DNA from 3 places in the Actimicrobium sp. CCC2.4 genome. Region 3 is predicted to be linked to each of the others. Evidence: predicted binding sites of a transcription regulator. Region 3 holds the regulator's gene; each other region holds the start of a gene.
The links. The regulator sigma-54, encoded in region 3, starts transcription at its own class of promoters, with help from an activator protein. The targets are predictions, from matches to a motif close to TGGCANGNAANCTGCTTT.

Region 1 (4,711 bases), 1.5 Mb from region 3:
TCGAACGCATCCTTGTCGAAGCCGGCAAATTCCACCGCCAGCGAGTGGTCGACCACCAGCTGGGTTGGCACGACCGGATTGACCAGCGCAGGGTCACCGCCTTCGGCAGCAATCGCATCACGCAGGCCGGCCAGGTCGACCAGCGCGGTCTGGCCGAGGATGTCATGGCAGACCACGCGCGCCGGGAACCACGGAAAATCCAGCTCCTGCTTGCGCTCGATCAGTTGCAACAGCGAGGCCTTGAGCGTCGCCGGACCGCAGCGGCGCACCAGGTTCTCGGCCAGCACGCGCGACGTGTACGGCAAGGTGGCGTAAGCGCCGGGAGTGATGGCATCGACGGCGGCGCGGGTGTCGAAGTAGTCGAGCGTGGTGCCCGGCAGGGGTTTGCGGTAGTCGCTATTCATGGCGTCCTTGGAAGAAGGTGTGGAAGCGCTCACTTGCGCTCACTTGCGCTTGCTGATCGGCACGAAGGCCAGATCATCGGGGCCGACATAATTGGCGCTCGGACGGATGATCTTGTTGTCGATGCGTTGCTCGATGATATGCGCAGCCCAGCCGGAGGTCCGTGCAATAACGAACAATGGCGTGAACATCGCGGTCGGAATGCCCATCATGTAATATGACACGGCCGAGAACCAGTCGAGGTTAGGGAACATCCGCTTGGCTTCCCACATCACGGTCTCGAGGCGCTCGGCGATGTCGAACATCTTGGTCGAGCCTTCTTCGATCGACAGTGACCTGGCGACATCCTTGATGACCTTGTTGCGCGGGTCCGAAACCGTGTAGACCGGATGGCCAAAACCGATCACGACTTCCTTGTTGTCGACGCGGCGACGGATGTCGGCTTCGGCTTCATCGGGATTGTCGTAGCGCTTCTGGATTTCGAACGCGACTTCATTGGCACCGCCATGCTTGGGCCCGCGCAAGGCACCGATACCGCCGGTGATGGCCGAGAACATGTCGGAACCCGTGCCAGCAACCACGCGCGCAGCGAAGGTCGAGGCATTGAATTCGTGTTCGGCGTACAGGATCAGCGAGGTGTGCATGGCTTTTTCCCATGCTTCGGATGGCTTCTTGCCGTGCAGCAGATGCAGGAAATGCGCGCCTATGGATTCGTCTTCGGTCTGTGTTTCGATGCGTTTGCCGTTGCTGCTGTAGTGATGCCAGTACAGCAGCATCGAGCCCAGCGACGCCATCAGGCGATCCGCGATATCACGTGCGCCCGGCGTGTTGTGATCGTCTTTTTCCGGCAGCATGCAACCCATCGCCGAGACACCGGTGCGCATCACATCCATCGGATGCGACGACGCCGGCAGCGCTTCGAGCACCAGCTTCACATTGGCAGGCAAGCCGCGCAGGGCTTTCAGTTTGGTCTTGTAGGCATGTAGTTCGGCGCTGGTCGGCAGTTTGCCGTGCACCAGCAGATGGGCGATCTCTTCGAACTCGCAGGTGTCGGCGATATCGAGGATGTCGTAGCCGCGATAGTGCAGGTCATTGCCGGTCTTGCCGACGGTGCACAGCGCGGTATTGCCGGCAGTGACGCCGGACAGCGCAACGGATTTTTTCGGCTTGAAGGCCGGTACGGATTCGGTCATGGGGTGTCTCTCTTTTTGAATTTGGCAGGGATTATTTTTTGGCGTTCTGTGCAGCAAAGAGCGCGTCGAGCTTGTCTTCGTACGAGTAATAATCGATGCGGTCATACAGCTCCTTGCGGGTCTGCATCGTGTCGACGACGGCCTGCTGCGAACCGTCGCGGCGGATCGCGGTGTAGACGTTTTCGGCAGCCTTGTTCATCGCGCGGAAAGCCGACAGCGGATACAGCACCAGCCCGACATCGGCCGACTTCAGTTCATCGACGGAAAACAGCGGCGTGGCACCGAACTCGGTGATGTTGGCCAGTACCGGCACCTTGACGGCAGCGGCGAACTGCTTGTACATCGCCAGTTCGGTAATGGCTTCCGGGAAGATCATGTCGGCACCGGCTTCGACGCAGGCAATCGCGCGTTCCAGTGCGGCTTCCAGGCCTTCGACGGCCAGCGCATCGGTGCGCGCCATGATCACGAAGTTTTCGTCGGTGCGCGCATCGACGGCGGCCTTGATACGGTCGACCATTTCCTGCAGCGTGACGATTTCCTTGTTCGGCCGATGACCGCAGCGCTTGGCGCCGACCTGGTCTTCGATGTGCATCGCGGCGGCACCGAACTTGATCATCGACTTGACCGTGCGGGCCACATTGAAGGCCGACGAACCGAAGCCGGTATCGACATCAACCAGCAGCGGCACATCGCAGACATCGGTAATACGGCGCACGTCGGTCAGCACATCATCGAGCGTGGTGATGCCCAGGTCCGGCAAGCCCAGCGAACCGGCAGCCACACCGCCACCCGACAAATAGATCGCCTTGAAGCCGGCGCGCTTGGCCAGCAACGCATGGTTGGCATTGATCGCGCCGACGACTTGCAACGGGGATTCTTCTTGCATCGCCTTGCGGAAGGCAGCACCTGCGGAATACTGGGACATGGGAAGGTCACTTTCGAGTGTGTTTCATCGGAATTGCTTGCGGCTTCTATTGCAATCGCCGTGCCACCTTTTGCGGACTGGCGGCAAGTCCCGCCAATGTTGGCGCTGGCGCAATTACACCGGTGTTTCGTGGCCCCGGGAACGTTTCAATCTGCGTTACACTCGCAACACTGAAACGCCAAAGTGAAACATGCACCGTCCCAACCTCCCCGTATCGATCGACCCGAACGACAAGCCGGTCATTTGGACCGTCTCGATCTCGCGCCTGTTCGACCTGTTCCGCGACATCATGCTGGAGTACGGCGACGCCGCCACCATCGAGCCGATCAATCTCGGCTTCGAAGATGCGGTACGTCATATCCGCGAACGCCTCGTCAATGAGCGCTGCGACGCCGTCATCGCCGCCGGCTCGAATGCCGCCTACCTCAAAAGTCGCTTATCGGTGCCTGTCATCATCGCCAAGGCCAGCGGCTTCGACGTACTGCAGGCGCTGGCGCGGGCACGCAAGATCACGCCCCGGATCGGGCTGATCAGCTACCAGCAGACCATGCCGGAGCTGAGTGATTTCCAGGCCACCTTCGGCCTCGACATCGTCCAGCGCAGCTACGTCACCGAAGAAGATGCGCGCGCCCAGATCAGCGAACTGAAAGCCGCCGGCATCCAGGCCATCGTCGGCGCCGGCCTGATCACCGACCTGGCCGAAGAAGCAGGACTGGCTGGCGTGTTCGTGTACTCGGCCGCGTCGATCCGGCTCGCCTTCGACGACGCGCTCGACATCGCCCGCTTCACCCGCATCGACAGCAACCGGCGTCGCCCTGCCCCGCCTGCCGATACGCTGCGGGCGCGCCACGGTCTCAACGACTTGCGTGGCGAATCGATGGCGATGCAACGAGCCCGGCAAGCCATCACGCTGTTCGCCCGCTCGCCGGCAACCGTGCTGATCCAGGGCGAAACCGGCACCGGCAAAGAACTCGCGGCGCAAGCGGTCCACCGCGAAAGCACGCGTGCGCGGCAGCCGTTCGTGGCCCTCAATTGCGGCGCGGTGGCGGAGTCGCTGCTGGAAGCCGAACTGTTCGGCCATGAAGAAGGTGCGTTCACCGGCTCGCGCCGTGGCGGTCACGCCGGCCTGTTCGAAGCGGCGCAGCACGGCACGCTATTCCTCGACGAAATCGGCGAAATGGCGCTGCCGCTGCAAACGCGCCTGTTGCGCGTGCTGGAAGAACGCGAAGTGGTGCGCGTCGGCGGCACCCGACCGATTCCGGTGGATGTACGCATCGTCAGCGCGACACACTGCGACCTCGACTTGCGCATGCAGGAAGGCCGCTTCCGGCCCGACCTGTTTTACCGGTTGGGCGTATTGCGGATGACCTTGCCGCCGCTACGCGAGCGGCCCGACGATCAGGTCGAACTGGCGGCCTGGTGCCTCAAAAATGCGCTAGCCGCGATGGGCTTGCGGCCGCATCCGAACCTGCAAGCCGAGTTGCAGGCGTGCTCGACGCTGCTGGCCGGTTATGGCTGGCCAGGCAACGTGCGCGAACTGCGCAACATGATGGAACGGGTCGCGCTGTATCTGGCAGCCGAACCGCTGCAGGCCTTGTCGCCGGGATTGCTGCTGGCAGTGGCACCGGAATTGATGCGCGCCGGCGCGGTCGCACCGATGGTGCTGGCGTCTGCTCCGGCGGAATCGCTGACCGACGTGCTGGCGCGGTTTGATGGCAACCGGGAAGCGGCGGCGAAGTATCTCGGGGTGAGCAGGACGACGTTGTGGCGGAAGTTGCGGGGGGCTTAGGGTTGGCGGCTGATGCTGATGCTGATAAATTAAAAACCGTTCGTCCTGAGCTTGTCGAAGGAAGCTTGTCGAAGGCGTACAGGTCGGTGCGCCTTAGACAGGCTCAGGCCGAACGGAAACGGAAACGGAAACGGGAGCGGGAATGTGAGTGTGAGTGTGAGTGTGAGTGGCTTACGTCAACACCGAAGAACGCAAACGCAAGTTCCTGGAGCCAGGGTAATTTTCACAATACGGCCAACTCCCCCGTAACCGATCACCGAGGCCCGCCTGGCAAGTCCTTGTTCGGAATCTGTACCGTGAAGTGGGAACCCGAAATTCTCAGCACCGGCATATCCGCCAGCAAGCCCTTGAGGACGCCGGTGCGTGTTTCCATCGTACCGGCGCTATCCTCGGGATCAGGAA
Region 2 (4,711 bases), 150 kb from region 3:
AAAAAATCCCGGCGCCACCAATGTCCTGCGCAGTGGCAACAAGGCCGCTGCCGTGCTGACGCTGCTGGGCGATGCCTTCAAGGGCTGGCTGGCAGTCTGGTTGGCGTACCGGTTCGGACCGCAGGCCGGCCTGCCCGACAGCGGTATTGCGCTGGTCGCGTTGGCGGTGTTTGTGGGACATCTGTGGCCGGTGTTCTTTCGCTTTGTCGGTGGCAAGGGCGTCGCGACCGCGCTGGGTGTGCTGGTCGGGATCAACCCGTGGCTTGGGCTGGGGACCGCAGTGACGTGGCTGGCGATTGCGTTTGCGTTTCGCTATTCATCCCTGGCGGCGCTGGTGGCCGCCGTGTTTGCGCCGTTTTATTACGGCTTGCTGTTCGGTGTCGATGCGATGCTGATGGCGGTGCTGGTGATGAGTGCGCTCCTGATTTACCGGCATCGGGGCAATATTGCGAATTTGTTGAACGGGAAGGAAGGGCGGCTGGGGAAGAAGGGCTGACTATTTGCAGGTCACCGGTATTGGCGGCGGTGATCGGTGTGCCTGGTGCAATAACCGCAGGGCATTGCACCGCATGTGCTGAAGAAGCTCGCGATTGACTTCGCCCTCACAACACCATAAAACACAATCCCGCCACGCTCGTCGGCCCGAGCGCTGCCAGCAACACCCACAGCGGGTTGATCGATTCGTCATCGAAGTGGCCTCTGAGGATGGCAAAACCAGCCGGGTTAGGCGCGTTGGCGATGACGGTCAGCCCACCACCGGTGACGGCACCGGCGACCAGCGCATATTTGGCCGGGTCACTGATGCCGGCCACCAGCGATCCGAGATAAGTCAGTGCGGCATTATCGGTAATCGCCGTCAGGCCGACCGCGCCGAAAAACAGCACCGTCGCATCCAGTCCGGCCAGAACCGGTTGCAGCCACCAGGTTTGCTGCTTGCCCAGCACGACCAGTCCCGCCAGGAAAAACCCGACCAGCAATCCTTCGCGCAACATCAAGGGTTCCTGATGCTTGTCGAAAGCCTCGACAAAGCCCAGAAAAAACAGGAACAGGCCGATGAATGCCACCGGGTGATGGCTGGTCAGCACGGTGCCGACCAAAAACAGCACATGGGCCAGCACGATAGCGGTTGGCATCGGTGCTTCCTTGCTGGTCGTATCCGGCGCGGCCATGCCTGCCAGTTCCTTGCGAAACAGCAGCGCCAGCACCAGGGTGTTGGTCACGACGGCCACCGCGGCTTTCCAGCCGAACATCGTCGCCATGAAGTGCAAGTCCCAGCCCCAGGCGTCGGCCACCATCAGCACCGGCGGCGCGGCATACGGCGTGAGTACGCCGCCTATCGAGACATTGACCAGCAGCACCGCCAGCGTCGCGTACTTGAACCGGTTCGACAGGCCCGCCTGGTAATAGCGCTCGCGCAGCATCAGCGCCGCCAGCGTCATCGCGGCCGGTTCGGTAATGAGCGAACCGAGCAGCGGGATCAGCGCCAGCGTCAGCACGAAGCAGGTGATCGCGGTCGGCGTCGGCAACCAGCGGGTCAGGGTTTCGACCAGCCCTTGCGCCAGTGTCAGGATGGGCCGCGTGCCGGCAATCACGAGGATCACAAACACGAATAGCGGCTCGGTAAAATTTTGCTGTTCCAGATAGGCATAGGCGTCGTCCGCTCCGCTCAGCCCGAGCACGCACAGCACCAGCACCATTGCCCATAGTCCGAAGACGACTTCGACTTCGCCCAGCAAATGCCAGACGCCGGACAGGCGCGACTGGCGCTGCGCCAGTTGATGAAAAAATTTGGTTGAAAACGTATGCAGTACCGCCATCGCGAACAGGGCGGTGCCGATCAGCTGGATCGGCGTCGGATCAGCCACGCGGCGCTTCCAGTTCGGCCAGCGGCCAGCGCGGCCGGACAGTGAAGGCGTAATCGCGTACCGCCAGCGTCGGGTCCTGCGCCAGCCGCAAGCCACCGGCGAAGGCGATCATCGCGCCGTTGTCGGTACAGAATTCCAGCTCCGGGTAATACACCTTGAAGCGCTTTTTCAGACCGGCGGCATCGAGCGCGGCGCGCAACTGCCGGTTGGCACCGACGCCGCCGGCCACCACCAGTCGGTTCAGGCCGGTGTGCTTGAGCGCACTGAGCGATTTGGCCACTAGTACATCGACCATCGCATCGACAAAGCCGCGCGCGATATTGGCCTTGTCCTGTTCGCAGACATTGCCCGGATGATTCTTGACCACGGTCAGTACGGCCGTCTTGAGTCCCGAAAAGCTGAAATTGAAGTCTTTCGAATGCAGCATCGGTCGTGGCAGTTTGTAAGCCAGTGGATCACCGAACTCGGCCATCCGCGAAATCGCCGGTCCGCCCGGATAACCGAGCCCGAGCAATTTGGCCGACTTGTCGAAGGCTTCGCCGGCCGCGTCGTCGAGGGTTTCGCCCAGCAGTGTGTAGCGGCCGACACCATCAACGCGCATCAGTTGCGTGTGACCGCCGGACACCAGCAGCGCAATAAACGGGAACGCCGGCGGATCGGCAGCCAGCAGCGGCGACAGCAAATGGCCTTCAAGGTGATGGATGCCGAGCACCGGTTTGTCCAGCGCCAGCCCGAGGCCACAGGCCACCGAGGCACCGACCAGCAAGGCACCGGCCAGCCCCGGACCTTGCGTGTAGGCAATCGCATCGATGCGGTCGCGCGTCAGGTCCGCCTCGTGCAGCACCTGTTCGAGCAGCGGAATGGCGCGCCGGATGTGGTCGCGCGAAGCCAGTTCGGGCACCACGCCGCCGTATTGCTCGTGCATCGCAACTTGCGAGTAAAGCGCATGCGAGAGCAGGCCGGCGTTGGTGTCATACAAAGCCAGGCCAGTTTCATCGCAGGAAGATTCGACGCCGAGAACAATCATGGTGGGAGCAGGGGGGCGGGATTGGAAAGAGCGCCATTGTAAGGGATAGACGGCGGCGTGCCGCTGCGGCACTGCCTTGGTGCGACGCACAATCGTGGCGCAGCAATGTGCTTATTGTTGGTGGCTTTTATGTCGAATTCGCCGTGATCGGGCTGGCATACCAATTGCAAAGAGAAGGTAGGCGCGGCGCTGATAGCAGAGCCGTAATGCGTTTCTTATGTCGACTTCCCGAGGACTTCATGACCAGCAAACTCCCGATCCCTGACCTGACCCGCCGCAGTCTGCTCAAAGCCGGCGCTGTCGCCAGTGCCGGCATCGTTGGCGGACTCGCCACGCAAGGCGTCTGGGCCGCCGGTTCCGACAAGCCCGAAAAGGAAGAGGTCAAGGTCGGCTTCATTCCGCTGACCGATTGCGCCTCGGTGGTGATGGCCTCGGTACTCGGCTTCGACAAAAAATACGGCATCAAGATTGTTCCCACCAAAGAATCCTCCTGGGCCAGCGTGCGCGACAAGCTCGCCAATGGCGAACTCGATGCGGCCCATGCGCTGTATGGCCTGATCTATGGCGTGCATCTTGGCAATGGCGGCGCGAAGAAGGACATGGCGGTGCTGATGACGATTAACCAAAACGGCCAGGCCATCACGCTGTCGAAAAAACTGGCCGACAAGGGCGCCGTCGATGGCGCGTCATTGGCCAGGCTGATGCAAACCGAGAAGCGCGAATACACCTTCGCCCAGACCTTCCCGACCGGTACCCACGCGATGTGGCTGTACTACTGGCTGGCCGCCAACGGCATCGATCCGATGAAAGATGCCAAGGTCATCACGGTGCCGCCACCGCAAATGGTCGCCAACATGCGCGTCGGTAATATGGATGGCTTTTGCGTCGGCGAGCCATGGGGCCATCGGGCGATTGTTGATGGTGTCGGCATCACCGCGACCACCACGCAGGACATCTGGAAAGACCATCCCGAAAAAGTCCTCGGCACCACCGCAGAGTGGGTCAAGAAATATCCGAACACTGCCCGCGCACTGACCGCTGCGGTGCTCGATGCCAGTCGCTGGATCGACGCATCGCTATCGAACAAGAACAAGATGGCCGACACCATCGCCGAAAAATCGTACGTCAATACCTCGGTCGACGTAATCAATCAGCGCATTCTCGGGCGCTACCAGAATGGCCTGGGCAAGACCTGGGACGACCCGAACTGCATGCACTTTTTTCAGGACGGTGCCGTCAATTTTCCGTACCTGTCGGACGGCATGTGGTTCCTGACCCAGCACAAGCGCTGGGGCTTGCTCAAGGCCGATGTCGATTACCTCGCCGTAGCCAAGGCGATCAACCAGATCGACGTCTACAAGGACGCTGCCGCGATGGCCAAGGTCAGCGTACCGAAAGACACCATGCGTTCCAGCAAGCTGATGGATGGCACGGTCTGGGATGGCAAGAACCCGCAAGCCTACGCGGCTTCCTTCAAGATCAAAGCCTGAGGAAATCACCATGAGTGCCGTCATCGACACCCTGAACCACGCACCGGACGAACCGGCCCATCCAGCGACTGCCAATGCATTACCGGTTACGGCCGAAAGCCAGCGCCGTCGTGCCGTCGGTGCCGACGTGCCGCGCACCGCCCGGCACAAATCGCCGCTCACGCCGTATGTGATGGCCGGCTTGCCACCGCTGGTCGGATTGGCCTTGCTGGTGCTGCTGTGGCAGATCGTGGCTGCGCGCAACAGCGGTTTTCCGACGCCGATGGTCACGCTGACCGAAGCGATCAAGCTGTTTTCCGATCCGTTCTATCGCAATGGTCCGAACGACC
Region 3 (4,711 bases):
GTGTCGCACCATCGTGCGTTCCATGCGCAGGCAGCCTGCAAGATCTTGCGCTGCGCCCTGTCGTAATTGGCGCAAGGTCACCGCCATCATCAGCGGCGAGCGCTTCTGCATCGTCGCCAGTGTCGCCTGAGCGAACGCACTGTCGTCGCCGGCCAGCGAGTCAGCAATCTGCGTGACCGACGCGAACCGGAAATGCGTGTCGATGCTCGCCTGCTGCTGCGCCAGTTTGCTCCCGGCCGGATCGCACAGGCTGGCAAACGGTGCGGCATACGCGCGAATGGCAGCGCGCACATCGCCACCTGAAAACTGATCGAGCAAGGCCTCCAGTCCGGCCAGCGCACCCCCCGGCAGGAACACATCGGCCAGTCCGGCGTAGAGCGCATCGGCAGCGCCTATCATCTCGCCGCTCACGCCCAGATACGTGCCCAGTTGCCCGGGTGTGCGCGACAGAAAATAGCTACCACCGACATCTGGGAACAAGCCGATATTGACTTCGGGCATGGCCATTTTCGTGCGCTCGGTGACGATCCGCAAGCGGTTCTGCGGACCACTTTGCGCCAGCCCCATGCCACCCCCCATGACGATGCCATCCATCACGGCGATCCAGGGTTTCGGATAAAAATGGATCAGGTGGTTCAGTGCATACTCTTCGGTAAAAAAATCATCCAGCGCTGCGCTGCCGCCTTGGGGCGTCGACCCGCCGGCCTGATGAAAAAAGCGGATATCTCCACCGGCACAAAACGCCTTCTCGGTGCTGCCGCGTAGGATCACAGTCTGGACGGCGGCGTTATCACGCCAGTCGAGCAGCACGTGAGTCAGGTCGCGCACCATCGCGAGCGACAAGGAATTGAGGGCCTTCGGACGGTCCAGTGTGATGTGGCCTGTTGCGTTGCGGATCTGGGTCTGGATGAGAGCGGTCATGGTCGGATTCGATTGTGCACAAGTCAATTGCGTGAAATTAAAAAGGGCGCAATCAATGCGCCCTAAATGGAATGTGCCGGTCTGCCCGGCAGCGGGTTCGATCAGGAGGAGGCGGCTATCACAACCGGGTCAGGGATGTGTTTGATGGCGTCGTGCTGATGATCCTGCAATTTGGTTTTGTACTTGATGACCTGGCGATCGAGCTTGTCGATCAGCGCATCAATTGCGGCATAAAGATCCTCCGCAATACTCTCGGCGTGCAAGTCTTTGCCGCGCAGATGCAGGTTGATTTCTGCTCGCTGCCGCTTTTCTTTTTCCGGGAGTTTTTCTACCGTCAGGATGACGGCAATATCAATGACATGGTCGAAATGGCGCTTGATACGCTCAAGCTTGCTTTGCACATATTCACGAATGGCAGGTGTCACTTCGAGGTGGTGTCCACTGATTGTGAGATTCATACAGCGCTCCTTTGAATAATGCCGATGGAGGTTCGGAGGTGACCCCGCTACGGAAGGGTAGCTTCGAACACAACGACAGTACAACATGACAAATGAAACTACAGAAACTACAGGGCCTTGCGCAGGTTGACGGGAGGGATTTTCAGGGCTTCGCGATATTTTGCGACCGTACGCCTTGCCACTACCATACCCTGTTCTCCCAGCATGTCTGCGATCTTACTGTCAGAAAATGGAATCTTCGGGTCTTCAGCTCCTATCAATTGTTTGATGAGTGCCCGTATTGCCGTCGATGACGCTTCGCCGCCCGTTTCGGTGGCAACGTGGCTGCCAAAAAAATATTTCAACTCGAACATGCCATGCGGGGTCAGCATGTATTTCTGGGTTGTCACACGTGAGATGGTGCTCTCGTGCAGTCCGAGTGTATCAGCAATCTCACGCAAGACAAGGGGGCGCATGGCGACCGCGCCATGGGAAAAAAAGTTCCGCTGACGCTCGACGATGGCCTGTGCAACCCGCAGGATCGTATCGAATCGCTGGCGCATATTTTTGATCAGCCACTTGGCTTCCTGCAGCTGCGACGTCAGCGATCCCTCACCTTTGCTCTGCTTGAGAATGTTGGCGTACATGGCATTGACCCGCAGTCGTGGCATCACGTCATGGTTGAGCATGACTTGCCAGCCGGTCTTGGTGCGCTTGACGATCACGTCCGGCACCACGTAGTCCGAGGTGCCGCCGCCGAAGATCGCACCCGGGTGCGGATTGCACTGGCGGATCACGCTCTGGGCTTCGCGCAGATCCTCGTCATCGCAGTCGAGGGCTTTCTTGAGCTTGCTGAAATCGCGCTGTGCAAACAGCGGCAGATAGTCCTCGACGATAACCAGTGCCATGCGCCGGGTCACCATCGCGATGCCGGGAAAACGCCGTATCTGCAGCGCCAGGCACTCGGCCGCGTGGCGGGCGCCGACGCCGGGCGGATCGAAGCTCTGCAGCAGTTTGAGCGCGATGGTCAGCTCTTCGGCTTCAACGTCGAGTTCGGCCGGCAAGCGCTCGAGCATGGCCTCCAGCGTATCGTCGAGGTAGCCATTGTCATTGAGCGCATCGATCATCAATTCGACCAGCGCGCGATCGCGCGGGTTGCGCACCGTGACGCGCATTTGCTCGAGCAGGAATTCGCGCAGCGTGGATTCGTGTGCTTCGAGCTGCGGCCTGGCATCGTCGTCTTCCGGCGCTTTCGAGGTGCGTGCAACGTCATCAAAACTCCAGTCCGCATCGGTGCTTGGCGTGGCGTCGCCGGCATCGTTCTGGTCCGGCGCGGGGGCTTCCGATTCGGACGATGAAGGCGCTGCGTTGGCGTCTTCGCTGGCCCCTTCCTGACGGATACCTTCGGCTCCGAGCGCGCCATCCGCCAGCAGACGGACCGAGTGATCGAGCGGATCGTCGAGCCGTTCCAGCAGCGGATTATCGGTCAGCATTTGCTCCAGTTCCTGATGCAGTTCCAGCGTCGACAGTTGCAACAGGCGGATCGATTGCTGCAATTGCGGCGTCAGCGCAAGATGCTGGGAGGTGCGGAGCTGGAGGGATTGTTTCATTCTTGTTTGTGCTTACATCCGGAAGTGTTCGCCAAGATAGACCTGGCGCACCAATTCATTGGCAATGATCGCATCCGGCTTGCCGCTGGCCAGCACTGCACCTTGATTGATGATGTAGGCGCGGTCGCAGATACCCAGGGTTTCGCGCACATTGTGGTCGGTGATCAGCACGCCGATACCGCGTTCTTTCAGGAAGCGCACGATGCGCTGGATTTCGATCACGGCAATCGGATCGACGCCGGCGAAGGGTTCATCGAGCAGCACGAAGCGCGGATTACTGGCCAGCGCGCGGGCAATCTCTACGCGGCGTCGCTCACCGCCGGAGAGCGACATGGCCTGGCTGTCGCGCAGCTTATCGATCTGCAAATTCTGCAGCAAGGTGTCGAGCCGTTCATTGATGACGGACTTGGTCAGCGTCTTGCCATGGTCATCGTGCTGCAGTTCCAGCACGGCGCGGATGTTTTCCTCGACGGTCAGCTTGCGAAATACCGAGGCTTCCTGCGGCAGATAGGACAGACCCAGCACCGCGCGTCGATGGATAGGCAGACGCGAGATATCGATGCCATCCAGACGGATTTCACCGGCGTCCGATGGCACCAGGCCGACGATCATGTAGAACGACGTCGTCTTGCCGGCACCGTTCGGCCCGAGCAGGCCGACCACTTCGCCGCTGGCCACATCGAGCGAGACATCGCTGACAACCTGGCGGATTCCGTAGCTTTTTTTCAGGCCGGTGACGATCAGTTTGCTGCTGCTATTGGTGAAGGAGTCAACCGGTGTCGACATGGCATTGATCATTTGGGCACACCCGGTGTGCGTGGCTGGATCGTCGCCTTGATGCGTCCGGCACCGGCCTTGCTGTCCTGTCCTGCGGGCGTGTTGTTGACCGAGAAAAATTCGCTGCGGCTATCGTAGGAAATGAATTCTCCTTCGACTTCGTCCGTCGGCGTCTTGCCATCGAGACGGCGCATCTTTGCCTTCGAAAACAACTTCACCAGTTCGGTCTTGCCATCGTATTCAATACGTTCGGCTTCGCCTTCTATCCACAGATTCTCGCCGCCATCACGCTTCTGTCGAAAGCTGGCCAGGCTGCCAGGTGCAGCATATAAGGTGGCGAACTGATAACCGGCCGGGTCTTGCACAACGACCACGCGTGCGGCTTTCATGAGCAGCGTGCCGCGCACGACCACGACGTCACCGGTGAAGGTATTGACCTGCTTGACGTCGTCGTAGGCCATTTGGTTGGCGTCGACGACAGTGGGTTTGTTGGAGTCAGCTTTTTCGGCATGCACCGCCGGCACGAAGGCCGCGTTGAACATGAACAGAAAAGCGAAAAAAAACGGTTTCATGAAAATTCCTGGTAGAGGCAGCGTAAGAGGTCATGCACAGTAGCTCATCGCGCTACGGCCGGCGCGAATACGCCGTGCACGCGATGGGCCAAATCGAGCTGGCGGGTGGCGTTGTTGGCGACCATGCCGGTGCCGTTCAGTATGGTGGTACCCATCAGCATTTCAACGGGCGTATCGGTTTTCATCACATCGTCATCAGGCAACAGCAGCAGATAGGCGGACTTGAGATGAAAGCGCTGGATGGAGCCGGACGCGGGCCGGTCGACATCCACGTTATCAATCATTTGTACTTCGCTGTTGTCGCTGTTGACCAGTGCACGTTCGGAACGCATCACCATCGTTGGCCGGTTATTCGACAGGTTGTAGATCACCGGCTTGGTGATTTCATACGAGT

Region 1: a site for sigma-54 is predicted at 2,569-2,586, ahead of prpB (methylisocitrate lyase). Genes of this name have one in related genera too.
Region 2: a site for sigma-54 is predicted at 3,046-3,063, ahead of RHM62_RS18735 (CmpA/NrtA family ABC transporter substrate-binding protein). Genes of this name have one in related genera too.

The regions. Positions count from the first base shown of each region.
Region 1 is NZ_CP133777.1:1,584,223-1,588,933, reverse strand. It holds gene acnD (Fe/S-dependent 2-methylisocitrate dehydratase AcnD) at 1-404, opposite strand, end outside; gene prpC (2-methylcitrate synthase) at 444-1,595, opposite strand; gene prpB (methylisocitrate lyase) at 1,627-2,520, opposite strand; gene prpR (propionate catabolism operon regulatory protein PrpR) at 2,711-4,309, shown strand; gene RHM62_RS07380 (hypothetical protein) at 4,563-4,711, opposite strand, start outside.
Region 2 is NZ_CP133777.1:4,086,765-4,091,475, reverse strand. It holds gene plsY (glycerol-3-phosphate 1-O-acyltransferase PlsY) at 1-496, shown strand, start outside; gene RHM62_RS18745 (putative Na+/H+ antiporter) at 603-1,865, opposite strand; gene tsaD (tRNA (adenosine(37)-N6)-threonylcarbamoyltransferase complex transferase subunit TsaD) at 1,858-2,892, opposite strand; gene RHM62_RS18735 (CmpA/NrtA family ABC transporter substrate-binding protein) at 3,132-4,382, shown strand; gene ntrB (nitrate ABC transporter permease) at 4,393-4,711, shown strand, end outside.
Region 3 is NZ_CP133777.1:82,358-87,068, reverse strand. It holds gene RHM62_RS00440 (enoyl-CoA hydratase/isomerase family protein) at 1-921, opposite strand, end outside; gene hpf (ribosome hibernation-promoting factor, HPF/YfiA family) at 1,023-1,379, opposite strand; gene RHM62_RS00430 (RNA polymerase factor sigma-54) at 1,487-2,968, opposite strand; gene lptB (LPS export ABC transporter ATP-binding protein) at 2,981-3,754, opposite strand; gene lptA (lipopolysaccharide transport periplasmic protein LptA) at 3,763-4,317, opposite strand; gene lptC (LPS export ABC transporter periplasmic protein LptC) at 4,362-4,711, opposite strand, start outside.